4 regions of the Rossellomorea oryzaecorticis genome follow, and region 2 is predicted to be linked to each of the others. Evidence: riboswitches for the same ligand, from Rfam matches in the RefSeq annotation. Region 2 holds a riboswitch; each other region holds the start of a gene.
What was found. A riboswitch is a leader RNA that binds a small molecule or an ion and turns the genes downstream of it on or off. The one in region 2 is predicted to bind S-adenosylmethionine.
Positions count from the first base shown of each region.

Region 1: it holds a riboswitch for S-adenosylmethionine, as region 2 does, so the genes downstream of both, ACKA06_RS04405 (methionine ABC transporter ATP-binding protein) here and ACKA06_RS17505 (sodium:solute symporter family protein) in region 2, are expected to answer to the same signal.
Region 3: it holds a riboswitch for S-adenosylmethionine, as region 2 does, so the genes downstream of both, ACKA06_RS19700 (Na+/H+ antiporter NhaC family protein) here and ACKA06_RS17505 (sodium:solute symporter family protein) in region 2, are expected to answer to the same signal.
Region 4: it holds a riboswitch for S-adenosylmethionine, as region 2 does, so the genes downstream of both, ACKA06_RS05380 (O-acetylhomoserine aminocarboxypropyltransferase/cysteine synthase family protein) here and ACKA06_RS17505 (sodium:solute symporter family protein) in region 2, are expected to answer to the same signal.

Region 1 covers NZ_JBJOSA010000003.1:28,723-36,558, forward strand. Annotated here, with positions in the region: gene ACKA06_RS04390 (carboxymuconolactone decarboxylase family protein) at 1,050-1,415, opposite strand; gene ACKA06_RS04395 (MetQ/NlpA family ABC transporter substrate-binding protein) at 1,539-2,363, opposite strand; gene ACKA06_RS04400 (methionine ABC transporter permease) at 2,378-3,046, opposite strand; gene ACKA06_RS04405 (methionine ABC transporter ATP-binding protein) at 3,043-4,065, opposite strand; SAM riboswitch class I at 4,212-4,318, opposite strand; gene ACKA06_RS04410 (hypothetical protein) at 4,436-4,789, opposite strand; gene ACKA06_RS04415 (thioredoxin family protein) at 5,034-5,357, opposite strand; gene ACKA06_RS04420 (toprim domain-containing protein) at 5,359-5,721, opposite strand; gene ACKA06_RS04425 (YusG family protein) at 6,249-6,485, opposite strand; gene gcvH (glycine cleavage system protein GcvH) at 6,576-6,959, opposite strand; gene ACKA06_RS04435 (arsenate reductase family protein) at 7,096-7,452, opposite strand; gene ACKA06_RS04440 (ArsR/SmtB family transcription factor) at 7,598-7,836, opposite strand, start outside.
Region 2 covers NZ_JBJOSA010000019.1:53,507-61,342, forward strand. Annotated here, with positions in the region: gene ACKA06_RS17495 (GNAT family N-acetyltransferase) at 1-961, shown strand, start outside; gene ACKA06_RS17500 (class I SAM-dependent methyltransferase) at 1,073-1,834, shown strand; gene ACKA06_RS17505 (sodium:solute symporter family protein) at 1,903-3,519, opposite strand; SAM riboswitch class I at 3,620-3,737, opposite strand; gene ACKA06_RS17510 (alanine/glycine:cation symporter family protein) at 4,277-5,695, opposite strand; gene ACKA06_RS17515 (DUF805 domain-containing protein) at 5,966-6,325, shown strand; gene ACKA06_RS17520 (hypothetical protein) at 6,454-6,711, shown strand; gene ACKA06_RS17525 (NAD-dependent succinate-semialdehyde dehydrogenase) at 6,789-7,836, opposite strand, start outside.
Region 3 covers NZ_JBJOSA010000027.1:31,854-39,689, reverse strand. Annotated here, with positions in the region: gene ACKA06_RS19725 (sensor histidine kinase) at 1-1,031, opposite strand, end outside; gene ACKA06_RS19720 (DUF2533 family protein) at 1,424-1,687, shown strand; gene ACKA06_RS19715 (DUF2187 family protein) at 1,731-2,003, opposite strand; gene ACKA06_RS19710 (phosphotransferase family protein) at 2,137-2,991, opposite strand; gene ACKA06_RS19705 (MFS transporter) at 3,844-5,016, opposite strand; SAM riboswitch class I at 5,285-5,389, shown strand; gene ACKA06_RS19700 (Na+/H+ antiporter NhaC family protein) at 5,474-6,790, shown strand; gene ACKA06_RS19695 ((S)-benzoin forming benzil reductase) at 6,836-7,594, opposite strand; gene ACKA06_RS19690 (helix-hairpin-helix domain-containing protein) at 7,664-7,836, opposite strand, start outside.
Region 4 covers NZ_JBJOSA010000003.1:234,270-242,105, reverse strand. Annotated here, with positions in the region: gene ACKA06_RS05385 (trans-sulfuration enzyme family protein) at 1-921, shown strand, start outside; SAM riboswitch class I at 1,296-1,418, shown strand; gene ACKA06_RS05380 (O-acetylhomoserine aminocarboxypropyltransferase/cysteine synthase family protein) at 1,624-2,919, shown strand; gene metX (homoserine O-acetyltransferase MetX) at 2,992-4,074, shown strand; gene ACKA06_RS05370 (S41 family peptidase) at 4,326-5,792, shown strand; gene ACKA06_RS05365 (SDR family oxidoreductase) at 6,089-6,850, shown strand; gene ACKA06_RS05360 (hypothetical protein) at 6,866-7,087, shown strand; gene ACKA06_RS05355 (alpha/beta fold hydrolase) at 7,093-7,836, shown strand, end outside.

The sequences.
Region 1 (7,836 bases), on a different contig from region 2:
AAAATCCTTCTCTATTGTGTGCTTAAACAATCAGAAAAATGTAGGCCCTGCCGTGAAGGAGCCTGTCCGGGTTTCTTCTTATATAAAAAGGAAGAAATTACATGATGCTGTTGTATTTCATTCCCCTCATTCGATTTCCTTGCAAGAGTTCGCTTTCCGAGGGCAGCACGTGTCTCCTCGGCTGGTTACATGCCTGACCATTTATATGTTTTTATTAATGATTGCAATGAAATAAAGCATAATCATGTATTATCCGCAGTACTTTATACCGCATTAATGAAAAAAACCAGTGTCTGAAACAACACTGGTTTTCCTTTGCATCTATTATATATTAGCATGCACTTTTCTATCAAGTGCGGCAATCATTCTTCGGCTTTCCTTGTAATCCTGCTCTCTTTGCTTCTCTACTTGCATCCTCACTGCATGCTTTCGTTTGTACACCTCGTATCCAATTCCATGGGCACTATGCATCGCCTTTTCCATTTCACTTGTGTACGACAAACCCTCAAGAGAGTCGATAATGAATCATTCCTTTCAAATTTTATATTCATAACTATACTACCCCCTCCTTCTGAACACAAAACCCGAATTTCTTCATTTTTTCTTAAAAATCATATTCAGAAGATTTTTACAGAAGGGTATCATTAAGTTTTCACAAAATTCCGCCACTATACTGGCAAATGATAGGTAAGTTAGTAAATATCCAGATGGTTGTATAAAGATGAAGCGCTTACATTGAAGAGATGGGGAGAAATGGACAGGCAGCCTGGATTTTCGGATGTGAGTCCATGTCCATTTTTATTTATTTATGTTCCAGTTTCCTGCTTTTACGTTCCATATTTTAAAAATACGATCCAAATATCTAATTTTCATTCCACTTTTCAAAATTACGTGCAACTTGTCGGATTATCTTTATACAGCCGGAACAAAATAAACCAATGACCCCTGAACGCCAATCTACTTTCCCGTCTCCTGAACGAAAGTCCTATATATAATAGAAGAAACTAAAAAGCGGAAGGGCTCCGATCCGAGTCCTTCCGCTTTCTGAGTTATTGTTTAAGCTGGTTCAGTTCCTGCACGGACTGCTGTACGAGGGTGACGGCCTGGCTCATTGCTGCCCCTCCGCCGAATGCCGCAGTGACCCCGACAGCTTCAAGAATTTCCTGTTCAGTGCATCCTTCATCGAGGCACCCCTTTGTGTGGTAGATGATGCAGTATTCATCCTGTGAATAAAGACTGATCCCAAGGGCAATCAGCTGCTTTTCTTTTTTAGAAAGGACCCCCTCCCTGAAACAGTGTTCTGTGAAGGTATTATAATGCTCTGCAAGCTCAGGCATTTTCTCCGTGAAGATCCCGAGTCCCATTTTATAGTCATGAAGTGCCGCTTCGGTTGTATTTCTTGGTTCCATTTGCATCCTGTTCAACTCCATTTTCGTTTTAGATTCATCGAAGATAGTATGAGCCAATCAGGAATGGTTTATGACTGAAATTTATCCATAAAAGAAACCCGATGGAAGCATCGGGTTTCTCAAAACGTATTATTCTGAAACTGGGACAACCGCTCCGTCCCATTCTTCATTGATGAAATCCTGGATTTCTTTTGAGCGCAGAGCTTTAACCAGTTCTTTCACTTCTTCCTTATCTTCGTCGCCTTTGTTGACAGTGATTACATTTACGTATGGAGAATCAGTATCTTCGATTGCGATTGAATCTTCCAGAGGCTTCAGGCCGGCATCGATGGCATAGTTGGAGTTGATGACCACGGCATCGCCTTCTTCATTTTCGTACATTTGAGGAAGCATACCCGCTTCATACTCGTAATCGAATTTCAGGTTTCTCGGGTTATCCTTAATGTCTTCAAGCTGAGCCTTTGTATTTTCGACGCCATCCTTCAGCGTGATGAGTCCTTTCTTCTCCAATAAGCTAAGGATGCGTCCGTGATCGGAAACAGAGTTACTCATCAAAATTGTTGCACCGTCCGGAAGGTCTTCCAGAGATTTATACTTCTTGGAGTATACTCCGATCGGCTCGATATGGATTCCGCCCGCATTGACGAAATCATAACCCTCATTATCCTTCATTTGAAGTTCCATGTAAGGGATCGTCTGGAAATAGTTGGCGTCGATATCGCCGTTATCAAGATCTTTGTTAGGAAGGATATAATCCTGATACGTCTCGATTTGAAGATCGATTCCCTTCTCTTCAAGGATCGGCTTTACCTGTTCAAGGATTTCAGCGTGCGGTACATTCGAAGCACCCACAACCAATTCCTTTTCATCGCTCCCCGCTCCTGAATCATTTCCGCAAGCGGCCAATCCAAATATACTTGCTGCTGCTACTGCTCCTGCTAACCATTTTTTCATGTTGTTCTCTCCTTTTAGCGTTTATCTAATTTTTTTGTAAAGTAATCACCAATGAATTGAATTCCGAACACGATCACGAGGATCATGATCGTAGATGCCAGAGTGACATCATCCCTGCTGCGCTGGAAACCGTCAAGATAGGCAAGGTTCCCAAGACCGCCTGCCCCTATGACTCCTGCCATAGCGGTATATCCGACAAGGGCGATGGCCGTCACCGTAATACCTGAAATGAGGGCCGGCATCGATTCCGGGATGAGCACTTTAATTATGATTGTACTTGTCTTTGCGCCCATGGCCTTTGCTGCTTCAATTACACCTTTGTTTACTTCCCTCAGGGCGATTTCAACCATTCTTGCGTAAAACGGGGCTGCCCCAATGATGAGCGCCGGCAGGGCTGCATTCGCACCGCGGATCGTATCAAGCAAGAACTTCGTGAACGGGATCAACAACACGATCAAGATGATGAACGGGATCGACCTGAATACATTCACGACAGCGCTTGTTATAGTGTAAGTAAGCTTGTTTTCCCATAGATTTTCTTTGGATGTCAAAAATAGAAGTATCCCGAGAATGATACCCAATACAAACGTGATAAGGACGGACATTCCTGTCATATAAAGGGTTTCAAGTGTTGCTTCCCAGAGTTTTTCCCAATCGACATTCGGAAAGATCGTGTCGATCATCCTGCCATCACCTCCACTTTCACCAGCTGGCTTTCGGCAAACGTGAGAGCTTCCTTAAGTTGAGATTCCTCTCCGTCCAGATGGACAAATAATGTGCCGTAAGCCCCTTTTTGGGTCTGTGATATCTGCCCCTGGAGGATATTCACTTCAAGGTCGAATTTTCTGATCAGCGAGGTGATCAGCGGCTGCCCGGTGGATTCACCCACGAACGTGAATTTCAAGACCTTCCCTGTCGGGTACTCTTTGATCAGCTGTTCGATCACTTCATCCGAATCCTGATCCTGTGATACTTCCTTCACAAACCGTTTAGTCACCTGCTGCTGCGGATTACGGAATACTTCGAGTACATCCCCGAGTTCGGCAACCTTCCCATTTTCCATCACGGCTACACGATGACAGATTTTTTTGATGACGTGCATTTCATGCGTGATCAGGACGATGGTCAATCCCAGGCGTTTATTGATATCCACAAGCAGATCAAGGATGGAATCGGTTGTCTGGGGATCAAGTGCAGATGTCGCTTCATCACACAGAAGTACTCTCGGGTTGTTCGCAAGTGCCCTTGCGATGCCTACACGCTGTTTCTGGCCGCCGCTCAGCTGCGCAGGGTATGCATCCCCTCTTCCTTCAAGCCCGACAAGCGTCAGCAGTTCGTTTGCCCTATTAACTCTTTCCTTTTTAGGAACCCCTGCTATCTCCAAGGGAAATTGAATATTATCAATGACAGTCCGTGACCACAGCAGATTGAAATGCTGAAATATCATTCCGATTGACTGCCTTGCTTCCCTGAGCTTTTTACCTTTTATTGTAGATACTGCTTGGCCGCCTACGTTGATAGTCCCTTCTGTCGGTACCTCGAGGCCATTCAGCATACGGATCAGCGTACTTTTACCGGCACCGCTGTAGCCGATCACCCCGAATATTTCACCTTCCTTAACGGAAAGGTTCACTCCGTCCACTGCAGAAATCGGCCCTGCTTTCGATTGGTATATTTTCTTCACGTCTGAGATGGTAATCATGATGTCGGTCACCTTCTTTCATTTGAGTAAAACGATCGTTCTAATAAGAATTAATACTCCTATTAAACGTGCGCCCCTTCAAAAAAGGGCAATAAAAAAACCTTCCTGCTGATAAGCAGAAAGGCATAATCATATGACTATCCTTTCTCTTATCTTTCAAAGCGTCTGCTTTGAGTGAATTGGCACCATTTCAATTTGCATTGACGGTTGCCGGGCTTCATAGGGCACGTCCCTCCACCACTCTTAATAAGAGTAAGTTAAATATATTAAGTTAAAGAGTTAAAAGTCTCAGAAAATTTTCTACAAAGGTGATTCTATCATCACGTTCAAAGACATGTCAAATGTTTTTTTCAGAAGATTACAGTTTTCATTATATTTCCACAGTTTCCTTTACCACAGGCCTGGTCAGCCATAAAACCGATTCGACGAATAGCAGCGGCCGGTATCCTCCCTTTATTTCAAGCTGATCCTGATCAACCATGTGCGATAATAGCTCATTTCCTTTAAGCAGGCAGGCAATCATATCTTCAGTTCCTTTAATCAAGAACTGAGATTCAAGGCCGTTACTGTCTTCCACGATCATACATGCCTTGCTTGAAAGGGAAATGGTGTAACGCTGATCTTTACATTGAATATCCAGGATAAATGGATTTGATGGAAATAATAGCTGCAGATGGTACTTCGAACGGCATTGTTCAATTAGAGTTTCTAAGTATTTTCTCATACATACCCTCCCGCGAATCTTCTTACCTAATACATTCTACTTCTGGGTATTTTATCCTCCACGGGTCGCTCGACATGATTCAGAAGAAATGTCATATTCTTGTCGAAAATGATAGTTTTGAATATTCAGAATATAAATTCCGAGCAATTTCTCTAAAAATTTCCCGAGAAATATGTCCTTGTTTGTAGAAAGGTTTTCCTTACTCATCGAAGAAAAATTATATAAATGACATAAAAAAAGACCCTTAGCTCGTAAAGGTCTCGGTTTTCTTCAGCATGTCGTATAGATAAGGAACCGATTGAAAGGCATAGATCCTTTCAATTTCCTTCGAATTCTTATATAGGAGCAGACAAGGAACACTTTCTATTGATTGCTCTTCTGCAAACTGCTGCAAGTAATTCAAATTGACTTTTTCGAAATGAAAAGCATGAGGGAGCTTTTCCACGATGTCAAGCATCCTCCCGGCTACCTGGCATGTCCCGCACATCGGGGTGTAGAGATACACGGCGGCCAGCTCATGTGTATTGATTGCATCATACAGTGCTCTTTCATTACTTACCTCGTTCAACTTAACTCATCCTTTTTTCCAAATATTCCGTGTGTACATCGATATTTGCGCCAACCAGTACTGAAGCAAGATGATACTCGGGTGCAGATGCCACTTCTTTATACATCCGGTCGATATATAAGTGTTCTGCTTCCGGGAATTCACGCTTGAATTGCTTCCTCAGCTTTTCGCCTGCATGATCGGCATCCACAAGTATATAAACATCTCTCTGTTCCAGCGAATCGATCAGTTCGTCCATTTTTGTGATGCTGATGGTTCCGTTCGTACAGATAATTTCAATCGGTTCCTTTATGATTCCTTTAACCTTTCGTTTATCTGTCGTACCTTCAACGATAATTACTTTTTCATCACCAATTTCAAACATTGTCATCACCTTATCTTTCAGAAAATAAGATTAGGATAGTATATTCAATTATTTAGAGATGATGTCCACTACTTACTCATATCTTCTCATTTTTTTGAGGAAATAGAAAGGAAAAAGGCTGTGTTTAAACCCGCTGTTGATTTCCGCACCAAGACTTCGCTTTCGGCAGGCAGCCAGTGAGCCTCCTCGGTCGTACCATCCTGAGAGTAGAAAAGTGGAGGGGCTTCGCTCAGAGACGGGTGTCATAAGGCGAAGCGGCAACGAAGGCGCTCATTTGGATGATTTGACTTATGACATGTGTCTTTAAGCCCTATAGCTGGATAAGTCTCACATTTCCCAAAGAAGTCTTCCTCTTGCACCCCAATCATCACCTGGAACAGGCTTATACATTATTCTTTTACTAACTAAGCAGTTGAGACAGCATCTATGAAGTATATATACATAATCAATAACCTTGAATCAGCTTTATTATAGGCAAAAGGGTGCCGGCTGTCCATCAGGAGAAGTCCGGCACCCTATTTAGGAGCTTAACACCAGCCGCCTTCATCGCAGTCTGTATATCGTGTATCAGACCCTTCTGTCGCGGTGTAGCTTTGAAAAATTTTGTTTTCTTTCGTTTCAAAATTAGGTTCCATGGAAATCCCGTCAAGCGGAACAGCCATTCTGCCGACCGGCTGATTATCGAGATACAATTCCAGCTCTCCATTTTTTAATTTTCCTGTCACACGGTCGGTGACATCGAGTTTTTTCGGTTCGAGTGTCATAGGGGTCATCCCTTCTATAATGGTTTCTATCGTTAGAATGCCCCAAATAAAAAACAAAACACCTTGAGAATTCACTCAAGGTGTCAGCCATTAACCTTCGTTAATCATTTCATCATATTGTTCTGCACTCATAAGCTTGTCCACTTCACCGGCATCAGCAGGTTCAATGACGATCATCCAAGCTTTTTCGTAAGGGGACTCGTTCACGAATTCAGGGCTGTCAGCAAGTTCATCGTTCACTTCCACGACTTTACCCGAAACCGGAGCATACAGTTCAGAAACAGTCTTAACAGACTCAACGCTTCCGAAAGGTTCTGAAGCGGTTACTTCGTCGCCAACTTCCGGCAGTTCAACGAATACGATGTCGCCAAGTTCGGATTGTGCAAATGCTGTGATTCCAATTCGTACTTTTTCCCCTTCTGTTTTGACCCATTCATGTTCTTCTGAATATCGAAGATCTTTCGGTGTACTCATTTCAAATCCCTCCAAATCCTTGTTATACAACCTAATATTGACACACTTTTAAATGAAAAAGCAAGAAAACAAAAAGTTTCCCATAAAACTTTTTATTTACTGTTACAGAACCTTCCAACTCCGTCCTGACATGGCTCTATTTCCATGTTTCTTCAAACGTTTCTTCCTTGAATCCAACAGTCACTTTTGAGCCGTCAGTCGCGATTGGACGTTTGATGAGCATCCCGTCTGAAGAAAGGATCTCAAGCAGTTCTTCGTCGGAAGCAGAATTCACTTTATCCTTCAATCCAAGCTCTCGATACTTTTTCCCGCTTGTATTGAAGAACTTTTTCAACGGCATGCCGCTTTTTTCGTAAAGGCTTTTCAGTTCTTCCTTGGACGGGGGATTTTCAACGATATGTATTTCATTAAAGTCAGCGTTATTGTCTTCAAGCCATTTCTTGGCTTTGCGGCATGTACCGCATTTCGGATATGAGTAAAATGACAATGACATATTACCACCACCTTTCGATTCCTGTCCGGTTTTCTTCTGCTTAAACCATATAGATTGCCTTCCGTCTTTTCACGAAGGAAGGCTTCATCTCTTCCACTAGACTACATTCGACAGACTTCGTTATTTTCCTTCTTTTACAGAAGGTTTATTCGCAATGATTTTCAATTGTCCCTACAAGCTCTTTAAGCAGTGCAGCCGCATGATCAAGCTCAAGCGAATAAAAGCGCTGAGTCCCTTTCTGCTCCATGGACACAAGCTTCTGATCCCTAAGTATCTTTAAGTGATGCGAAACAGCAGGCCTTGAAAGTGTGAGATGCTCAGTGATTTCGTTGACAGTCAGAGGTTCTTTATCGGCGAGGAGGACAATGATATCCTGCCTGTAAG
Region 2 (7,836 bases):
TAAGAATGAAGTCGGAAGCATGAATAAAACCGTAACGAAAAAGGATGAAACCACAGATGTGAATGTGGAACTGCATCATAGAGAAGCGGGCCTCAAGCGTATCAAAGGCAAATTCCACTCTCAGAGCCAGAGGGCTTCATTTGAAACTATTTCTATGGTAACAGGAGAGAAGGAAATCGAAATAGTCGAGAAAGCTGACGGCTGGACGGTCGATAATGGAGTGCTTTCCTTCAAAGCGGCAGAAGGCTATTATCCTGGAATCTATTCATTGATGTATAAAAATAAAGAATTCCTTCATCATCAGTACCCTGCCCCAGGACCGAAAGCCTGGTGGAATCCTTGGGGAGGAGGAATTCGCTATACATTCATGAATGTAAGCCCGTATTCGATGCTGAAGGAACCGACAAGTGTGAATCCCGTCACGAAGCAGGATTCTAACGGAAATTCATGGAGAGGGCTTGCAGTTACCACTGTCTTAAAAGAGCATGAATCGATGAAGGGGATCACGCTCCGTCAATATGCCCTAACCCTTCCCGAAGTTCCGGTACTTGCCTTCTATTGTGAAATCGAGCAGGAATCCGGCCGTACCTTTACAGGGGAGTCAGTGGATCTGGAGGCGTTTTTCAAGCCGGGTGAAACATTGACCTCAAGTTTTGTGAAGCTGCCGTCCGACGGCAAATTCGATACGTATTATGCAGGTATCGAGGAATTTGTGATCGGGGACAGTCCATTTATTCAAGCCGGTTCCGATGAACGGAAAGAGCAGGCGATGCTCATCCATCCTGATTCGGCCAAAATGACCGAAGTCTATATCAATCAGGAAGTGCTGGTAGCGGCTTCTTCCGAGGAGTGGACAGCTGCTTCCGGTGAATCCGTAAAAGTCAAACCGACCATGATGGTTTTGGGTGAAGAAGATTTGTCAGGAGCTTATAAACAACTGAGAAAAATATCGTTTAACTAACGGAGAATGCCCGACCCGGACATCCGGGGAGGGCATTCTTTTTAATCATGTTTAAGATAATGGACACGGACTGCATTCTGGCGGACTGTGGTAAATGGAGGATGTACGAAAATGTCATTTAGTCACTACGGCAAATTATGCACCGAAGTATATGATCTGACGAAAGAAGTCGGACAATCATTCGGCGGTGATATCGAGTTTTATCAGGAAAAATTGAAAGAATGCAAAGGCAGGATCCTCGAGGCGATGGCCGGCTCGGGAAGGGTCACCATCCCGCTTGTGGAAAACGGCATAGTGGTCGATGGAGTGGATGATTCTCCTGAGATGCTGGCATCATGCCGGCACCGCTTGGAAGAGAGGGGTCTCAAGGCGGAGCTTTACGAATCAAGCCTGCAGAATCTCGATCTCCCTCATCAGTACGAAGTCATCATCATTCCGGGAGGTTCCTTCTTACTGATTGATGACCGTAATGAATCGATGGAAGCGTTAAAGAAGCTGTATGCCCATTTAGAACCGGGTGGAAGACTCATCATGGATGTATTCCTTCCTGACACAACTTTCGATATCGGCAAGGTGCACACCTCTGTTTTCCCGCTTCCAGGCGGGGACACGATCACGATGGAAAGCAAGCTAGTCGAAGTGGATTTCTTCCATCAGCATAAAGTGACTCACTTGAAATATGAAAAATGGAGAAACGGGAGCCTCGTCGAGACAGAACTCCAGCGCTTTGCCTTGCGATGGTATGGAGTAGAGGAACTCATACTCGTCCTGAAGGAAATCGGGTTTTCTCACGTGGAAATATGCGCGGATTTCGAGGAAGGTGAGGAGCCGGCAAGCGGGAATCAGAAAATCATTTATATTGCAGAAAAATAAAGGGAAATAATATATCCGAAAAGAAAGCCTGCTCCCATATTTTTTGGAGCAGGCTTTCTTTCTGTCATTCAGCTTGTTCTCAACAGTGCGTTTTTGGCCTGTGATGTTTCTTTTTTCTTGATGAAATTGATACAAGTCGTGAATAGTCCGAGTACAATCAGTGTCAGCACAATGCCGAGCAGCCCTGTATTGTAAAGAAAGTTGAAAGCAAATGCCGCTGTGACAGCAAGCAAAAGGGATATTGCTGCTGAATACGTGCCGATGCTGTTGATGGAACTCTTCCATTCCAGTTTGCCGGCATTTTCAATGAGGCTTATTGAAACGATCGTCAGGATATTCACGATCATCCCGATCCACACGGGGTGGATGTTCTGATAAAAATCATTAATTCCCCATCCTCCAAGGTGATACCAGAGCAAACCCGATGAAGAACCTGTAAAAAGGGAAATGAGGGCAGCCCGTTTTGTGACGGCCGGCCAGAATAAAGCAGCTACAACCGGGGCGAAGGTTGCCGAGTTCCGTGTAACCCAGGCCAGAACATTCCACCAGGCGGACTGTTCAGAACGAATCAAAGCAAAGCTGATCATTAATACAGTCAATAACACAAGTGACCACTTCGTATAACGGACAAGCTGAAGTTCTGTCGCTTTCGGGTTAATGGCTTTTCCGGTATCTCTCCCAAGACTTGTGGCGCCAGAGAATTGACAAGGAGCCCCCCAGCTCAGGGCAGCAGCCCAGAATCCAAGGAAGAATAATCCGACAAGTGGAGCAGGCAGAGTCTCCATCAAATAAAGCGGGATCGCGACCAATCCCTGTGATTGACCCGGAACCACCTGCTGGGCAGCAAGACCGAATAACACAGCTCCAAGTATGAGCGGGATACCCAATACAGCGCCATATAATAATCCTTTCCGGCCCTCTTCAGGAGTTTTGCAGGATAATGCCATCTGAAAGGCTGCCTGAGCCAGGATCACATTGAATAAAAAGGTTCCGAACCACGCAAGTATCGTTTGTATTCCTGCCCCATCCCATGAAGCATACTGCGGCTTTTCATTAAATAATGAAGCGATTCCTTCCACGCCGGGGTTGATGAAGAATGCATATGTTCCAATTGCCAGCATCATGAAAAAGACAACCACATTACTCAATTGTGTGAATCCGATTGACCACATCCCGCCAAACTGAAGATAAACGAGAAGAAGGACGGCTGTCATCGTGACGGACCAAATCAATGAGACGCCGGTGAATACTGACAATGCAGAGGCAAAAGCAAGTGCAGTGGCGACCGACCACATGGGGAAAGTAAACGCGGTAATTGCCCCTGCAATTCCTCTGACCTTTTCACCATAGCGGTCTCCGAGTAGTCCTGAAATCGTCACCAGGGCTTTTTTTCTAAACGGGGTAATCAGGACAAGAGCAATGATCAATACGTGAATGGTCTCCGCCACCCCGTACCAAATCGCTGAAATGCCGGTCAGATAGCTCAGTTCGAGTATCGCGATATAGGAAGACCCCGAAAATAATCCGGTAATGCATACTGCTACAAAAAAGGAATTGAATCCCCGGCCGCCAACAAAGAAACCATTGCCGTCGGCAGCCTTCTTTCTTGAGAACTGACTTACGAAAATAAGAAAAACGGTATAAAAAAGTGCAAATCCGATAAACCAATAACCAACTTCCGTCATCTTTAACATCCCCTTTAATATTTTATAACGATCTGTTTAGTCAGGAATTAAAGAGGAATCAAAAAGAAAAGCCTCTCCCAGAGGAAGAGGCATCATCTCTCCCTCATCTTCCAGACTATACGTCTGTTGGAATTAGCACCTTATTACTTTCAATTAAGAAAATAACAGGTTGCCGCAGGATCACAGGACCAATTTCCTCCCCTGGCTCTTGATAAGGATTGTTCGTTTTAAGTTATGTATTACTGTAACGCATTAATGTGATGTCGTCAATTGATTTTGAAAATTGAGAAAAAAGGACTAGATGATGTAATGTCTTAAATAATTCCGAGAAAGCAGGTATTAGCAGAGCTCATAATAAAAAATATAACTAAAGCACATTAGGGCAGGCTTAATCACCGCTATTGATTTCCGTGCCTTCGCTTTCTGCGGGTGACCCGTGAGCCTCCTCGGCTTCGCCTCCGGGGTCTCACGTGTCCAGCTGCAGGGCTTAGAGTCACATGTCATAAGCCAAATCGACCAAGAAGGCAAAGAACGCCTTCCAGGCCAATTCGTCTTATGCCACCCGCCTCTCTTCAAAGCCCTTCCGCTTTTCTGATTGGCCACTTCTCCCGCAGGAGTCTTCGTCTTGCACTCCAATCAACCGCTGGAACAAGATTGAACTGAATGCCTCATTATACAAAACTACAAAAAAACCCGAACTAAATTGCCACTCTTAAGGCAAATTAGTTCGGGTTTAATTTAGACTCAGTTTCTTCTCTTAACTCGCTTTCCTCTTAGAATAAGCCTTCATCTGCAAAGGCAGATAGTCATTGAAATAATGATTCGTTTCCTTCACGATTACCTTATAAAGCAGCAGCAGGGCAATCAAGTTCGGGATCATCATCAAAGCATTCGACATATCCGCAAATGCCCATACCAATTCGAGGTTCGCCACTGCACCCATACCGGTCGCCACGACATAGATCAAGCGGTAGGAAGCGATGTAGCGGTAGCCTGTGAGATATTCGAAGCATTTCTCCCCGTACATATACCAGCCGACGATCGTGGAGAAGCCGAAGAAGATGACAGAGAATGAAACGATGTATTCTCCTGCAACCCCGAGGGCATGTCCGAACGCGGCACTCGTCAACGCCCCACCGTCTAGTGAAGCGGAATGCTGGATGCCTGAAATGGCTCCGCCTGTCGGATCCCAGAAACCGGTGATGATCAATACAAGTCCTGTCATCGTACACACGATGATGGTAACAATGAAGGTACCCGTCATCGCAACCAAAGCCTGTTTTACTGGATGATCGGTCTTAGCATTCCCCGCGATGAGTGCAGCCGTACCGAGACCTGCTTCATTGGAAAAGATCCCGCGTGAAACACCGCTTCGGATCGCTTCACTTATGACGATCCCGGCGAATCCGCCTGCGGCCGAAACCGGATTGAATGCGTAATGAAAAATCAGTTTAAAAGCCGGAATGATCATGTCATAATTCAACCCGATGATCAAAAGTGAACCGCCAATATAAAGGAATGCCATGATCGGCACAAAGAATGAAGCAACTGTACTGATACGTTGAATACCGCCGAAAATGATCAAAGCAGTCAGCACGGCAAGAACGATCCCCGTGACCCAGTTATTGATGGAGAAACTAGTGGTCATGACGTCGGCAATTGTATTGGACTGAACACTGTTTCCGATACCGAGTGCAGCGAAAGCACCGAATAATGCAAAAGCGACGGCCAGCCATTTCCATTTGCTGCCGAGCCCTTTTTCAACGTAATACATCGGACCGCCCGAGTATTCACCGTTTTTATTCTTCACACGGTATTTCATTGCCAGCAGCGCCTCGGCATATTTCGTCGCCATGCCCAGTAGGCCGACGATCCACATCCAGAAGATCGCTCCCGGTCCGCCGATTGTCAGTGCGGTCGCAACACCGGCAATGTTCCCGTTACCGATTGTGGCTGATAGAGCAGTCATCAGCGTTTTAAAGTTGCTGATATCCCCTTCAGAATCAGAGGAATCCGTATTTGATTCCTTTGTGAACGCAAGCTTAAAAGCATAAAATAGTTTTTTGAATTGCAAACCTTTAAGCATAATGGTCAAAAATAAGCCTGTTCCAAACAACAGTACTAAACTTGGTGTACCCCATAGAAAAGCATTGATCTTGTTTAGCACATCTAACATAAAATCCCCCTCATGATGTAAGCGTTTTCTGGTTGAATCCTTTTCTATTATATATAGTAACACCCCCAGCCTGTCCAGTAATATGTGAAAGTTTGCCATAGAATGAGTTTTATGGACTATCATAAAAACGAGTGCTGGAAAGGGTTGAAGAGAAGAAAGAGACCTTTTATACAGAAGGATAAACGAGATTTTGCCCTCCTCGTCCTGACAAACTTCGACAATGATATGTTATACTAGCATAGTAGAATTGCAGTATAAAGGAGTATTTAAATGAGCTGGTATTTAAAAGTAATAAAGAACTATGTAAACTTTGGGGATCGAGCAAGACGGAAAGAGTATTGGATGTTTTATCTGGTCAACTTCTTAATAAGCATGGGGATTTTTGTCATTCAAATGGCAGCCGGCATAGACGGGTGGTTGAACGGATTGTACTCATTATTTATCTTTTTGCCCTCTCTTGCAGTTACCATTCGCAGGCTCCATGACACTGGAAGAAGCGGCTGGTGGATTCTCATTTCCCTGATTCCGGTCGTTGGATGGATCGTTATCCTTGTATTCATGTGCCTGGAAGGCGAAAGCCAGTCCAATAAATGGGGACAGAACCCTAAATTTGGCGGAGGCTATCTATAGTAAACGTCGACACCCGGCATCCTTTGAAAAGGGAGCCGGGTGTTTTGATTTAGTTTTATGACGGAATGGACTTTTGGCTGGTGAAAGAATAATGCCAGCAATTCCCACGCATACTAGATGTGGGTGATATGATGCGAGGGAAAAGCGATGAAATCCAAAAGTACAGTGATGCAATCGATAAGATGCAAGAGGGACTCGAAGCAATGATCGAATTGTATAATGATATGGAAGAAGACACTCCGTTTATCGATTTGGAGGAAGGGGTCCTTGAAGACCTAGAGAAAGCGAAACGTATTTACGGAGAAGAATATGTGAGCAAAAAGGTCAATACGATTCTGAAAGAGGTGCTGACCTGGCTTGATTTAGAGGAAGATAAGAAAAAGTAACCTGCTTTAACTGTCAAAGATGGATGGATAATAAAAGACCCCTGACACCATTAAATGTGTCAGGGGTTTTGAAATTCTTACAATCCAACAGAAATATATTTAACCTCCAGGAATTCCTCGATTCCCTGATGTCCGCCTTCCCGTCCGAGTCCGCTCTGCTTGAATCCGCCGAACGGAGCCTGAGGCGTGGAAGGGACGCCGTCGTTCAGGCCGACAATCCCATATTCAAGCTGCTCGCAGATCTGGATGCCCCGTGTGATATTCTCTGTAAACACATAGGCAGCAAGTCCATAGATCGAATCATTGGCTCGCTCGATTGCTTCTTCCTGAGTCTTGAATGTTGAAATCGGGGCAAGAGGCCCGAATGTTTCGTCCGTCATACAAATCATGTCTTCACTCACATCAGTGAGGACGGTGGGTTCGAAGAAAAGCCCTTTGCCGGCTTTACCTCCTGTGACCACTTTTGCCCCTTTGCTTACAGCATCATCGATATGCTTCTGGACTTTTTCCACTGCATCTTCATCGATGAGGGGCCCGATGTCAACGCCTTCTTCAAGTCCGTTTCCGACTTTCAATTCTTTCACTTTTTTCACCAGTCGCTGAGTGAATTCTTCAGAGATATCCTCATGCACATAAACACGGTTTGAGCACACACATGTCTGACCGGCGTTACGGAATTTGGATGCGACGACGCCTTCGACTGCTTTATCAATATCACAGTCGTCCATCACGATGGATGGGGCATGACCGCCAAGTTCAAGTGAAACTTTCTTGATCGTATCAGCAGAGCCTTTCATCAGCTGTCTGCCCACTTCGGTCGATCCGGTAAATGTCAGCTTGCGCACGCGCATGTCCTCAAGCCATGCTTCACCGATCGCTTTGGAATCACCAGTGACGACGTTGATGACTCCTTTCGGGATCCCCGCCTGTTCGGCAAGTGCAGCCATTTTCAAAGCAGTCAACGGTGTCAGGTTTGCCGGCTTGATGACGACGGTACAGCCGGTCGCAAGTGCCGGGGCCACTTTTCTCGTGATCATCGCAGCAGGGAAGTTCCAAGGAGTGATGACCGCAACCACACCGACAGGCTGCTTTGAAACAAATAATCTTTTGTTGGTCTGGGTAGCC
Region 3 (7,836 bases), on a different contig from region 2:
AGCTTGCCGCCAAGCTCCTCCACCCGTTCTTGCATATTGGTTAATCCGAAGCCCATTTGGAAGGGACGGACATCATCGAGTTGATTGGTGATTTTAAAATGGAGATGCCCGAGCGCCGTCTTGCCGAGCATCACCTTCACTTCCTTAACGGAACTGTGTTTCATGGCATTCGTTATCCCTTCCTGAATGCAGCGGTACACCGCAATATTCTGTTTGTTCGACAGCCGGGTTGAGAGCACCCCCTGCTGGGTCGTCAGCTCAACCATGACGGCACTTTCCGATTCCAGTTTCCTGATCAACTGGATGACAGATTGGATTCCTTCGATTTCCCCTTCTTTAAGCGCCTTCACCGCTTCCCTTGTTTCATCCAGGCTGTCTGCGGCAAGGTTTTTTATTTCTTTGAAAAGGGAACGGCCATGCTGAATGGATAACATCTCGATTTTCATCAGGAGTGCCGTCAAATTGTGACCGACAGAATCATGGATTTCCCTTGCAATCCTCGTCCTTTCCTCGGCTTTTGAATTCCGCTCCGTAACATACAGCACTCTTTTCAGCTTCCTGTATTCTCCTAGCAGCTGATCATAAAGATTTCTTTGTTCCTTCAAATCATGACTCCCCTCATTCACTTTCCATGTCATAAAGAAGAACATGGCGAAGAAAGGGATGACAGCAGGTGTATAGGAATCCCCAAAAAGAAAAGCTTCAATCCCAAAGAAAAGAATGCCACTATACATGAACATCCGGTATGTTCCGGGAAGAAGCTGGATGCTTGCTTCAAGATGGAAATAACAGAAGATGCACCAGGCCAGCAGCGGTTCCGGGCTCACTAAGCTTGAAATCAGAAGCAGCAGGGTCTGGCATATGTAAAGGAAAAGCCTGCTCCTTGAAACAGGTGTGATGAAGAAGAGTGCAAATGAAAGAGAACAGATCAACATCAACACAATCATCGAAATGGAATTTTGAGAAGAATCGTAGATATACGTCCCCCAAAGCACGCTCAGAAAAATTGTCCGTACGATAATAGCTGCCAACAAGACTCCCCCTTCCCCTCACTTACTTTGAAACTACTAAAACAACAGGTTCAAGTCAATAACATAATTGGTATATTTCAGTGCGGGTTGGCGGATTTTCATTCATATTCGTCCTGAATGCCAGATATACCTATCTAATGATTGATTGAGGAAACTGTTTGTTTTAGTTCGTTCCAGCAGTTGATTGGAGTGCAAGACGCAGACTCCTGCGGGAAAAGCGGTGCTGGTGAGACCCCGCAGGAGCACAGCGACGAGGAGGCTCACCGCCCGCCCGCGGAAAGCGAAGTCTTGCACGGAAATCAACTGCGTTGTATAAAACCGGCATTGCCAATTCCATCAGATAAAAGCATAATAAAGACATAGAAAATTAACGGACTGAGAGGAATGAGACCATGAGTGTACATAAAGACATCACTAAACATTCAACCAGGCAAAACCAGCTTGTACAAAAGTTTATGAAACTGGACGAAGAACGGGAGATGGCGATCGATGAAGCGGTGAAGCTTTGTCAGGCCGGCGAGGCTTTTACGACAGACCGGATCAACGAGGCAACCCGGGAAATCAACACCCTTGCACGACAGGGAGTCGTTCCGCAGAGGAAAACAGTGACCGTTGAAATGGTCGAGGAGTATGCAGCAAGGCTGAATAAACAATAAAGAAAAGGCTGACCCCGCAGATTCGGGGTCAGCCTTCTTCTTATTATGCTTTTAACGCACTGTTCCAGCCGTCATAAACGAATACCGGCTGTTTGTCATTCTCTGCTCTTTCGACGATGACGTAATTTTTATGGGCGACAACCGTCTGGTTATCTGGAAGATCCAGTTTCTTGGCAGTCTCATTATCTACTTTAATGATGACGGTGTTTTCTCTTAAAGTGGTCACCACTCCGTTTACTATATGCTTCTTACGTTTGAATTCAATTTTATCTCCAAGGTTTGCATAATTTTTCGAGTACACGAAGTTGTTATTCATTTGAATTGTCTCCTTTTATAATTAGTGGTCTATGGCTCGATCTATTTAAGTTGATTGATTATAATTTTCTTACCGTATTTGTACCACTTGTTGAGAAAATTCAAACCTTTTCTGATAAAATTTTTTCCGAAAACTATTTTCTATACCCTGCCAGTCCACTTTCAAAAGCTTGCCTGTCTCCGTTTTCCGCCCCAAACAATGCTTCCTGCAGTGCAAACGTACTCTTGTAAAAATGGATTCTCTCTTGAAATGAAATTATTTCAGGATAATGAGGAATCATCATATTCATAAATTCTTCACCATAGCTCGCTAATATCCCCGCCACATCATAGGCAGGGTCCCCGATACCGGCCCCGCCGAAGTCGATGATGCCGGATACCCTCTCATTCTCCCATAGAATATTCGAGCATCCGAAATCCCCGTGCACGATACTTGCTTCCGCAGATTGAAAGGACCTGAAATAAGCAGTAAAGCGCTTTTCCGTTTCTTCAATCGCCTCCTGTTTCATGAACGGAAATACCTTTGTCTCCAGCCTTCTATACAAATCTTCCATTTCTTCAACGACCGGATTCTGTTGAGCCGGGCTGAGTACAGTGTCCGCGGGAATGCTGTGCAGTTCTTTAAGGAATACAGCCAGGTCCCCTGCTGCCTGCCGCCTCCCTGTATCATCAAGGCCTGTCATCTCTTCTCTCCATAATGGAGATCCGGGTAAAAGGCGGTAAGCTGTAAAAACCTGTCCCGGTTCTTCCGGTTGAAAGGATTGAAATTCCGGCTTCGGTACAGGGATGGAGAGCTTTGGTGAGACACTCTCCAGAATCACTGTCTCTTTCTTCAGCTGTTCGATCCCCCCTTTATACTTTGGAAACCGGAAAACCCATTCGTCATTGATGATCAACACATCATTATTCTGACCTTGTTCATTTTTAGAGTAATGGTGGATGATGAAGTTCGGTATCTTCTCTTTAATAAGATTGATTTTATCTTGCATATTCTTCTCCTCTTCCTGACACATTTATCATTTTCCTTATCTATTAATTTGATGTCACTTCGTTAAATACCTTTTCTGCTATAAAAAAGACGCTCTCCGTTCAGTAACGGGTTCGGTTTTCGAGTACAAAAACTTGATTCGCCCGTAATTTAGCAGTCCAATTCGTAACTATATTGGACTGCTTCTTTTTGTTGATATCAAGGTTTTCAATGATCTTATAAGAGTTTTAGCACCCGAATTCGCACTCCTTTTAGCAAGGTGACAGAAGTTATTGGCAACGTGTGTATTCGAGTGCTTATTGATATACAAATCAAGGCCTATTCAACTAACGGGGCAGTTTTGTCTAATTTTAGATTTTGGGGAAAATGATGTTTGTTAAAGTAAACCAGCAATAAAGCATGCTGCTTAGATGATTCTATTTTGGCGGTAAATTTATAAGCGGAGAAATTCCGTCTAAGGCAGCTGGAGGAGGGTTAAAACGCTGAAATAAGGGGAGAAGTTCCGCTTAACTGCTCAATATGTAACAATATTTAATGGATATTTTACTATAAGCGGAAAAACTCCGGCTATTATTCGTGAAATAGCCGCATTTTTCGATTTAAACGGAATTCTTCCACTAATTTTCAAACGCCAGGGAACCGGCTCTCCTTGTTCTACATAAGGGTGCTAATTATTAATAAAGAATGATGATAAAAAAGCTCGAAACATAATGGCTTCGAGCTTTTTTACGTGCTCATTTCACTGCTAAAGTGTCTACTAATTGAACTGGAAATTACCGTGCGAAAGCACTGCTAATTCAAATGGTGTACTTCAAAACCGAACCCGTTACCGTTTCAGGGAACGTCTTTCTCCTTAATAAGCCAGTGCCTGCTTCTTTTCTTCTTTCATCAAGACAAAGCAAAGGAGGATGCCGATCATGGACAGGAAGGCGAAGAATAGATACACGGCGTAGATGGAGAAGGTCTCCAGGATAAAGCCTCCCACAAACGTGCTGAACCAGTTGCCGAGTCCGTTTCCGATCGCCGAATAAATCGTGACGGCCGTTGCGGTGATGTGAGCGGGCGTAATTTCCCGGATATAACGGAGGCCTGCCGGGACGAACAAACCGATCGCAAGACCCTGCATGACAGCAGAGCTGTATACAAGCCACAGGCTCGGTTCAGTGAAATAAAAGAGCCAGCGGATCATGGAGGCAGCTCCTGCGAGGGCCGCGACCGACAAAAGTCCGAACCTGTCGATCCAGCTGCCTGCGATTCTCATGAACGGAACTTCCGATAATACAGCAATCAAGAATGCGAGCCCTATCCCTGCATATGTCCCGCCCGAATCTTCGACGAATAATCCGAAGTATGTATTATTGGCGAGATTCGGTCCGAATACCATGAAGGTGACGACCAGGAATATGAGGAATTTTTTCAGTCCGAACAATTCTTTCATACCCGCTTTCAAATCGAGCTTGGCCGAGGCTCGTTCCTTTGGGAACCGGAAAGCAAGTACAGCCGACAGCACCAGACATATGAAGAATGTATAGAAAATGATAGTCGGGCCGATGAACCCTTCGGACAGTTTTCCCATCACATATACCGCGACACCAAAGCCCAATGAACCAAATAATCGTATATTTCCATAATTATATTTCACTTTACTCGTATATTTCAGGCTGATACTGTCAGAAACGGGTATGATCGCGCTCTGGAAAACAGCGACAAGGATGGCTGTCAGGAGAATCCCGTAATACAGGTCAGTCACCAGGTATCCCAGTGCAAAAATCCCCGCAACAAGTGACGTAAAAGAGAGTACCTGGGTCGGACGGTTTGTCGTGTCGCTCACCATCCCCCAGACCGGCTGAAAGAAGATCATCATGATGGGTCCGATCGACATGATGGTCCCGATCTGGTAGCCATTCAAACCGACACTTTCACTTAAATAGACGCTTAACAGCGGGTATAGACTGCCCACCCCAAAAAAAGTCAAAAAATAAAAGCCTTGCAAAGTAAAGACTTGATTACGCACCGTTTTTTCCACTTCCGTATCCCCCAGATGTTTTTTTATCCCTATAATACTAGACCTATTTTAGAAGATTGTAAATCCTTTTTATGGATAAAAAAAGACCCTGCGTCTTTCGTCCATTATAAAGGATCCTGTTAGCATAGGGCTTCCCCGGATTGGATCGAATGGACTGGAAATCTTTTATAGTCCCATTAAAAGAATACGGACAAATTTACGTTTGACTTTTTCTCTTAAACGCCTTAAAGTATGTAAGTATAATTTTTAAATGAATATAAACGTATTCTTCTTATCCAGAGAGACGGAGGGACTGGCCCTGTGATGTCTCGGCAGCGGACTCATTTTGAGTGCTGTGCCACATCCAGCAAGCATGATGCTTGAAAGATAAGGGGAGAGTTTCTTTTAATGGAAACCTCTTCTTACCCAAGAAGAGGTTTTTTATTTTCCAACACCATATGCCAAAGGAGTTGTTCAAATGTTTAACGAAAAAGGAAATTTTCTGGCGTTACTGCCATTAGTCATATTTGTTGCACTGTTTCTCGGTGCGGGAATCATTTCAGGTGATTTCTACGCATTCCCGGTACTCGTTTCCATTATTATCGCAGCCGTAGCGGCACTGCTTATGAACCGTAAAGAGTCACTGAATGCAAAAGTGGAACGCTTCGCCAAAGGGGCGGGACACCCTGATATCATGATCATGGTGTTCATCTTCCTATTAGCAGGGGCATTCTCCGGAGTCGCTGAAAAAATGGGTGCCGTTGATTCAACGGTGAACCTGGCTTTATCTGTACTTCCGGAAAATTTGATTATCGTTGGTTTGTTCATCATTGCAGCATTTGTTTCATTATCCATGGGGACCTCAATGGGTACGATCGCAGCGCTTGCGCCGATCGGTGTGGGAATCAGCAACGGCACTGACATCAGCATGCCTATTGCCATGGCAACAGTCATCGGGGGTGCGATGTTCGGTGATAACCTCTCCTTCATTTCCGATACAACAATCGCGGCAGTGCGCACGCAGAAAACAGAAATGAAAGATAAGTTCAAAGTGAATTTCTTCATCGTCCTGCCTGCTGCCATCCTGACGATGCTCATCTTGTTCTTTATCACGGCAGGCAATCAGTCTGCGGTTGAGGCAGGAACGTATGACTGGGTGAAGATCCTCCCTTATCTCGGTGTCATCATCGGGGCATTGGCAGGACTAAATGTGTTCGTGGTGTTATTCGGAGGCATCGTTCTTTCAGGCATCATCGGGTTAGCCGATGGAAGCTTTACCCTTTCGAGCTATTTTGGAAGCGTCGCTGACGGAATGACAGGTATGGCAGAAATCGTCATTCTTTCCGTCCTGATCGGAGGCGTTGTAGAACTGATCCGGTATAACGGCGGCATTCAGGCGCTGCTTTATCTTGCAACACGCAAGATCCGCTCGCCAAAAGGAGCCCAGCTTGCAACTGCAGGACTTGTAAGCTCAACAAATCTTTGCACTGCGAATAATACAATCTCTATCATCATTGCGGGTCCGCTTGCGAAAGAAATCGGTGATAATTACGGTGTCGACGCACGTAAATCGGCAAGTATTCTCGATATCTTCTCCTGCTCCGTGCAAGGCCTGATCCCTTATGGAGCCCAGGCGCTGCTCGTCGCAGAAACAGCGGGAATCTCTCCACTGAGCATCATTGCATATGCTTTCTATCCGATCCTGACAGCAGTATGCGGATTGGCTGCGATCCGCTTTGCGCTGCCGAAGTTCACGCGGGCAAAAGCGCCAAAGGCAAGCACAGCACGCTCATAATATAAAAAGAGACAAAACCGATTAAGGATTTGTCTCTTTTTCTTTTTATAACAAGTCATTCACGTGATACAATTTGCCGGACTCCACGTCTTTTTCCGTTACAAGATCCACAAGGGCGCCAGCTACTGTATCCGCACCCCTCAGCATCCCCTGCTCCTTGTATCGCTTGAAGTTTTCTACATCTGCGAAAGCTTCTTCAGAAGAAGAACGGATGGTGCCCTGCATATCCGTGTCCATCACTCCCGGACTGAACGCAATCACTTTGTGGCGGCTGCCCATTTTTGAAAGTTCAAGACTGACGGTTTCGGTCAGCATATTGATGCCGGCCTTCGTGGAACAATAGGTACTCCACCCATAGACTGGCCTGCTCCCCGCCCCGGAACTCACATTGACCATGATCAGCTTGCTTCTATCAGATTCTTGCAAGGCTTTCAGCATTTCATTTGTAACAATCATGGGGGACAGCAGATTGACATTCACGCTTGTCTCAAGATCGGCATTCTCCACCTGCCCCGATGGATTGATAGGTGTCACCACTCCGGCGTTTTGAATCAAAAAGACTCGTTCGGCGTTGGCTTCCAATACTTTTTCTCCTGCCTTCTTCGCTGCCTTCCCGGTTTCATCGGGATTGGAAAGATCGCATCGCACGAACTCATAGGAGACTCCTTCTCCTTCACACATCGATTTTAGTGCCTCATTATCCGATCTTGAAATATTGATCAGTGAAATCCCCTTTTCAATGAAGAGCTTTGCGATTGACTCCCCAAGTCCCCTGGTGGCACCCGTTACGATTGCATAATCCATCCTATCCTCTCCTTTCTTATATGAATTGATTATATAGGAGAATAGGTGAATCAAGAAAGTTTTTCGTCCTTACCGCTTCTCGTCCCAAGCCTTTGTCGGACGGTCAGTGGGATAGCCGTGTTCAGCCCTGTATGCTTTTCTTTCAGCGGTGAAGTCCCACCAATTCTTTTCACTGTCAGGATGCCGGGCATGGTGGACAACACAACGTAAGGAATCTTCTACACAGGGATCCATCCACACTC
Region 4 (7,836 bases), on a different contig from region 2:
CCGGCCGGTGTCGCCACGTCATCCGGTTTGTCGGCGATCCTTGCCGCCGTGCTTGCCGTCGTCCAGTCAGGCGACCACATCATCGCAGCGGAAGACCTGTACGGAGGCACCTTCCATATGCTGAAAGAAGAGCTGAAAGGCTTCGGAATTGAAACGACATTCGTCGATTTCACGAGCCGAGAGGAAATTGAACAGGCCATAACGCCCCGGACCAAATTGCTCTACAGTGAAACGGTCACCAACCCGTTCATGAGAGTGGAGGATATCCAGCAGCTCGTCGAACTTGCTGAAAAACATAACCTCAAAACGATCATCGACAACACCTTCGCCACACCATACCTTCGCCAGCCGTATCTTGAAGGTGTAGATCTGGTGGCCCACAGCGCCACCAAATACATCGGCGGCCACAGCGACATCACCGCAGGCGTGGTGACAGGAAAGGAAGAGCTGGTAAAAAAAGCACGGGAAAAAGTGGTAAACATGGGTTCCAACTTAAGCCCGTTCGAAGCATGGCTCACGGCAAGGGGAGCAAAGACACTCGGCCTCAGGATGGAAGCCCAGGCCCGTAATTCCGGCATCCTGGCAGACAACTTACGATCGAACCAGCATATCAAGCACGTGTACTATCCGGACAATCTCTCCGAAAAAGGACACGGTGCCATCGTCACCATCGAACTCGACGCGTCCTGCAACATCAGCACATTTTTCAAATCGCTCGGCTGGATCAAGATCGTGCCGACCCTGGCAGGAGTAGAAACCACCGTCTCCTACCCGCTCGGCACCTCCCACCGTGCCCTGCCCAAAGAAGCCCAGCAAAAACTCGGCATCAACACCCACGTCGTCCGCATCTCCCTCGGAATAGAAGACGCCGAAGACATCGTGGCCCAATTCAACGAAGCAATCGAAAAATCTGTTGGGTAAATTAATTGATGATTTTTAAGGGTAATTAGGTATCAACATCGCCAGGTGAATTTTTTGTTTTTTTAAAGCTGGACACAAGATCCTACCGATTCCAGCAGTTGATTGGAGTGCATGATGTAGACTCCTGCGGGAAAAGCGAAGCTGGGGAGACCCCGCAGGAGCGCAGCTCCGAGGAGGCTCGCCGCTCGCCCGCGGAAAGCGAAATCATGCACGGAAATCCACTGCGGTATAACGAACCCTATCCAAATAAAACAAATCAAGACAAAACAATCGAAATACCAAAATAATAAAAAAAATCAGAAAATACCCTTGACGATGAAACAATCAGCCTTTATAATTCATCTCAACGCACTACTTAAAAAACAACTAAATCGCTCTTATCCAGAGAGGCGGAGGGACTAGGCCCGATGAAGCCCGGCAACCTTCATGCCTGCGAACGACACGCAGCTGCATGAAAAGGTGCTAATTCCTGCAGACGAAAGTCTGAAAGATAAGAGGAGGACCCTATTAAATTAGACCCTCTTCTTAGGAAGGGGGTTTTTCATTTTCCTCTTCTTTCAACACTCCTAGAAGGATGGCCGGCCCGGTCAAGCCAGCTGAAAGTACCAGCTGAAACGAAACCGGCAGCGTCCACCGCAACCAATACCCTAAAACCGAATTAGCCAATGAAATCCAAAAACCAAACCCAGGGAGGAATTCACAATGACAAAACAATTCGATATCGAAACAGTATTACTGCACGGAGGCCAGGCACCGGACCCAACGACAGGTTCACGCGCTGTCCCGATCTACCAGACAACATCGTACGTTTTCGACAACAGCGAGCATGCTGCGAAATTATTCGGACTCGAGGAAGAAGGGAATATCTACTCCCGTATCATGAATCCGACGGTGGACGTCCTTGAAAAACGGATCGCCCTTTTAGAAGGTGGAATCGGTGCACTCGGCGTTTCTTCCGGAATGGCCGCAATCTCGCTGTCCATCCTGAATATCGCAGGTGCCGGGGATGAAATCGTCGCTGCGACTAATCTTTACGGAGGCACGTACAACCTGTTCTCCACGACGCTTCCGAAATACGGCATCAAGGTGCATTTCGTCGACCCTACAGATCCCGAAAACTTCCGCAATGCGATCACGCCGAAGACGAAGGCTGTTTTTGCCGAAACGATCGGGAATCCAAGCCTTCACGTACTGGACATTGAAGCGGTGGCGAAAGTCGCGCATGACAATGAAATCCCGCTCATCATCGACAATACCTTCGCTACACCGTATCTGACGAAGCCGATTGAATGGGGCGCAGACATCGTCATCCATTCAGCCACAAAATGGATCGGGGGCCACGGTACGGCGATCGGCGGACTTGTGGTTGATGGTGGAAAATTTGATTGGAACAATAAGAAATTCCCGGGCTTCGTGGAAGAAGATCCGAGCTATAACGGAATCCGTTTTGGCATCGATGTCGGCGAAGCAGCCTTCATCACCAAGCTCCGTGTTCAGCTGCTGCGTGATTTCGGTGCATGCCTGAGCCCTCAGAACGCATTCCTGCTGCTGCAGGGGCTTGAAACATTGCATCTCCGAATCGAAAGACACACGGAAAACGCACAGAAAATCGCCGAGCATCTCGATCAGCACAGCGGAGTGGCATGGGTATCGTATCCGGGCCTCGCCCAGCACCCTTCCCACTCACTGACACAGAAATACCTGAAAAAAGGAGCCGGTTCGATCGTCGTCTTCGGTATTAAAGGCGGCAGGGACTCAGGCCGGAAAGTGGTCGACAACATCACGCTCTGGTCACATGTGGCGAACGTTGGCGATGCCAAATCGCTTATCATCCATCCGGCTTCGACGACCCACCAGCAGCTGAACGAACAGGAGCTGCGCTCAACCGGCGTAACCGAAGAATTGGTGAGATTGTCAGTCGGTCTGGAATCAGCAAAGGATCTTATCGAGGACCTGGATCACGCAATCGAAGCGGCACTTGCCGCGTCACCGGTATAATCAATTTTTTTAAAAGGGAGATCCGGCCCGAAAAGCCGTCTCCCTCCATTACTGAAAAAAGGAGGCGGCGGAATGGAGAATCCCCACACCCGAGCGGCCCGATACGAAGTCAACTCCATTACGATCCCAACCCTGACGCTTGAAAGCGGGGAGACCCTGAAGGGGGTCGAGCTTGCCTATGAAAAAACAGGATCAGCAAACGGCCCGGTCATCCTCATCTGCCACGCCCTTACAGGGAATCATATTGTAAAAGGGACGCCGGGCAACAATGGCTGGTGGGACGGACTCATCGGCCCGGGTTCGTACCTGGATACCGATGAATATACGATTCTTTCATTCAATGTCCTTGGCGGCAACGACGGCAGCACCGGTCCCGCATCAATCGATCCGCCGACCGGCAGGCGGTATGGCCGGGAGTTTCCGGCCGTCACCGTCAGGGACATGGTGAAAGCTCAATACCTGGCGTTGAAGGAACTGAACATCCCGCACGTTCACGCCGTCATCGGCGGTTCACTCGGCGGGATGCAGGCACTCGAATGGGGTATGATGTTCCCATCCTTCGTCGATAAAGTGTTTGCCCTTGCCGTCACACCGACTCTCAGCGACTACGGCATTGCCTTCAATCATATCGGCATCCAGGCGATCGAATCGGATCCCGATTTTCAAAACGGTCATTACCCCGAAGGCGCTCATATAAAAGGTTTGGAGATTGCGAGGATGGCCGGCATGGTCACATACAGGACGCCGCTCCTTTTCGACGACCGTTTCAAGCGTGAAGAAGCGCAGTCCGGTTTTCAAGTGGAAAGCTATTTGAACTACCAGGGCAGGAAGCTTGCATCGCGATTCGATCCGAACAGCTACCTCACCCTCCTGAAAGCCATGAACTCGCATGACTTGAGCAGGGGGCGCGGCTGCACGCTCGATGACATCGCGGAACACTATCCTACCGAGCTGATCACCATCAGTTATGAGGGCGACCTCATCTACTCCCCTGAATACATGGAACGTTTTACGAACCGGGTGCGTGCAGGGAGGCATTATTTCGTTTCCACAGCTTTCGGCCATGACGGGTTTCTGGTCGAATTCGAGAAATGGGGCAGCATGATTTCCTCCCATTTGAAAAATGTTCAGGCAAAACGGGTTGTGAACGGCTGACGTATCATAACCCGTCCCCCTCCGGCATATAGTTTAATAAGCAAAGACATCGCACCGCGGTATCGCGCGTTTTTGTGCGGTGTCTTTTTTAATAAAAAAATGGTGAGTGTCCGGCTCGATCAAGGTTTTTAGGATGTGTTTGCCCCGGACAGGCAGTCAGCCCGCGGCTGATAAAAGGACAAACCATCCCTCGCGCATGCCGGCGCTTTTCGTATCAGCCATGACAACAAGTTGGAGGGGGAAATATGGAGTTGAAAGGCAGAAAGCTTATCATCACAATCTTGATCAGCATGCTGATCGGGGCAGGCGGAATGTACGGCGGATTCACCCTGTTTGATTTCGGCAATTCAGGGAACGAGCTCACAGAGTACAGCGGTAACGGGGATGTCGCTGACAAACTCCACAAAGTGGAAGTGGCCTATGACCTCATCAGCGAGAAATTTTTTCAGGACGTGAATAAAGGGGAACTAGTGGAAGGGGCCATCCAGGGAATGCTGAAAACCCTGAATGATCCCTACTCGGTCTACATGAACGCCGAGACGGCTTCACAGTTCAACGATGCGCTCGACTCTTCCTTCGAAGGGATCGGGGCGGAGGTCACGATGATGGACGGGAAACTGGTCATCGTTGCCCCTTTTAAAAATTCACCTGCAGAAGAAGCTGGGCTGAAGCCGAATGACCGCATTGTCAAAATCGACGGCAGCAGCATCGACGGCCTCGATCTATATGAGGCGACTCTTAAGATAAGAGGAAAAAAAGGAACCGAAGTGAAATTGGAATTGCTGAGGGAAGGCGTCTCCGAACCGATCGAAGTCTCCGTCAAACGCGACGAGATCCCGGTTGAAACCGTCCACTCGGATGTGAAAAAAGTGAACGGAACCAAAACAGGCTATATCCAGATCACCACCTTCTCTGAAAACACCGCCGCAGACTTCAAGAAGCAGCTGGCAGAACTCGAAAAGGATAAGGTGAAGGGACTTGTCATCGACGTTCGCGGCAACCCGGGCGGACTGTTATCCAGCGTCGAACAGATCCTTCAGGAGTTCGTCACAGGGAAGAAGCCTTATATCCAAATCCAGGAACGAAACGGCGAAGTCATGAAATCCTTCTCTGATAAAAAAGAAAAGAAAGCCTACCCGGTCGTCGTCCTCATCGATGAAGGGAGCGCATCCGCCTCCGAAATCCTTGCCGGGGCACTCAAGGAAACGGAAGGCTACCCGCTTATCGGGACCAAGAGCTTCGGAAAAGGAACCGTTCAGCAGGCCGTTCCGATGGGAGACGGCAGCAACATCAAGCTGACGATGTACAAATGGCTCACACCGAACGGAAACTGGATTCACAAAAAAGGGATCAGACCTGACGTCGCAGTGAAGCAGCCGGCTTACTACTACGCCCACCCGCTTCAAATCGAAAAACCGCTGAAGCCCGAAATGAACAACGAGCAGGTGAAAAATGCACAGGAAATGCTGAAAGGCCTCGGATTCATGCTCGACCGCTCCGACGGCTACTACAGCAAAAAAACAGAACAGGCCGTCAAGGAATTCCAAATCCAGCAGGGCCTCGACTCTAACGGCATCATCGACAGCAAAACAGCCGAACACCTGCAGGCCGAAATCTACCAACAGATCCAAAACGAAAAGAACGACCTCCAGCTCCAAGCCGCCATCGAATACGTAAACCGCATCGCAAAGGCGCAGGCAGCTAGAGGGTCGGAATAGTAAATTGGAATGATTGCCTTCCTTTGGGGAGGCGTTCTTTTTTGTGTGTTTTGTGTGTACCAGGTACAGGGAGCTTTGATTGTACCAGGTATACTGCCAGCCGATTGTACCTGGTACAAAATGAGCCAGGCTCAAAACCACCGAATCGAGCCAGGCACCCCCAACTCACCCCCAACCACCCACCATCAACAGGCAAATCAATCAATTCTACCAATCCCACATGAATCCATGCACTATTTCTCAACCAAAATCTATTATATAGAGTGAAACAATTTTAATAGAAAGGAGGCAAATACATGTTTGATATAAAAGGAAAAGTGGCGGTTGTGACGGGAGGTGGAAGGGGCCTCGGGAAAGAGATGGCGCTTGGCCTGGGTGAAGCGGGTGCGCATGTTGTAGTGTGCTCTAGGAATCTGGCAGCCTGCGAAGAAGTGCGGGATTCCCTGACTGCACTGGGTGTCAGGTCTCTTGCCTTCTCCTGTGACGTCACGAACAAAGAAGATGTCGTGCATATAATAGAAGAAACTATGAAAGAGTTCGGCAGGATTGATATTTTGATCAATAACAGCGGGACTTCGTGGGCGGGTCCGTTTTTGGATGTGCCTGCTGATAAATGGGACAAGGTCATGGATGTGAATGTGAAGGGGACGTTCCTGTTTTCGCAGGAAGCGGCGAAGGTGATGGTGAAGCAGAAGTCGGGAAAGATCATCAATATCGCATCGGTGTCAGGTTTTGGGGGGACGGATCCAAGGTTGATGGACACCGTTCCTTACAATGCTAGTAAAGGTGCGGTCATCACGCTTACAAAGGATCTTGCCGTTAAACTTGCCTCTCATAATATCCAGGTGAATGCGATTGCGCCGGGCTTCTTCCCTACTAAAATCACCAAACAGCTTTTTGCAGAGCAGGGGAATGCGATCATGCAGCATATCCCAGCGCAACGATTCGGTGAAGGGGAAGATCTGCGCGGGATTGCTGTTTTTCTCTCATCAGCTGCTTCTCAGTATGTGAACGGCCATATTTTAATCGTGGACGGTGGAATATCCGCCCTGGCATAAAAGGAGAAATGAAGGATGGATGAATGGTATAGAGAATTAAAGCTCGCCGGGACCCGTGCAGAGTTTGAGATTAATCAGGCAATCAAAGCCGAGATCAATCAGAGTGAAGTCATTGAAGCATACAACACGGTGATGGAAACGATCATGAGTATTCTTCAACTCATGACTTTTGTGCTGCTGTTTGTCGAATTTCTCAATCAAAGAATGCTGATTGGACATGTCAGCCAAGGGGGGTGAAGCGAATGGAAGATAATCTGGACTTACTAAAAGAAATAGAGCGGTGGAAAGGATTTTTCAATACGATCTCAATGAATGAGGAATGGAAACCGAACTTCCCTAGGGAGGCTATCTGGAAAAAGGGGACATGCACGCTCTGGCACTACCGGCAGGAAGAACCCAACGGCAAGATCCCGATGTTCTTGCTGTATTCACCGATCAACAAACCGAGCATTCTCGATTTGACTAAGGATTACAGCATGGTCGGAGGGTTCCTCGAGGAAGGATATGATGTATACCTTTTTGAATTCGGAGAACCGTCGCAGGAGGACCGTTCCATTGGTCTCGAAGAATACTTGTTTCAGTACATTGATCAGGCGATAAAACAGATGCTGGTGCACAGCGGACAAGCCACGATGTCCCTTGCAGGTTTCTGTCTTGGGGGGACACTTGCAGCCATCTATGCCTCCCTGCGGCCGGACATCGTGAAAAACCTGCTCCTTTTCGTCACACCGGTCGATTTTCAGTCGGTGCCGGAATTCAGCGAATGGATCGAAGCGCTGAAAAGCGGGGAGCTGGATTTCAGACTGCTGATTGAACAGAGCGGGACGATACCGGCTCACGTAATGAAAGCAGGAATGCGTCTGTTGACTTCCCCGGTCTATTTTTCACCCTATCTGTCCCTGTTGACGAAATCCTATGATCCGGGGCATGCCTATTATTGGTATCGTTTCAATCAGTGGACCAACGACCATATCCCGATGACAGGA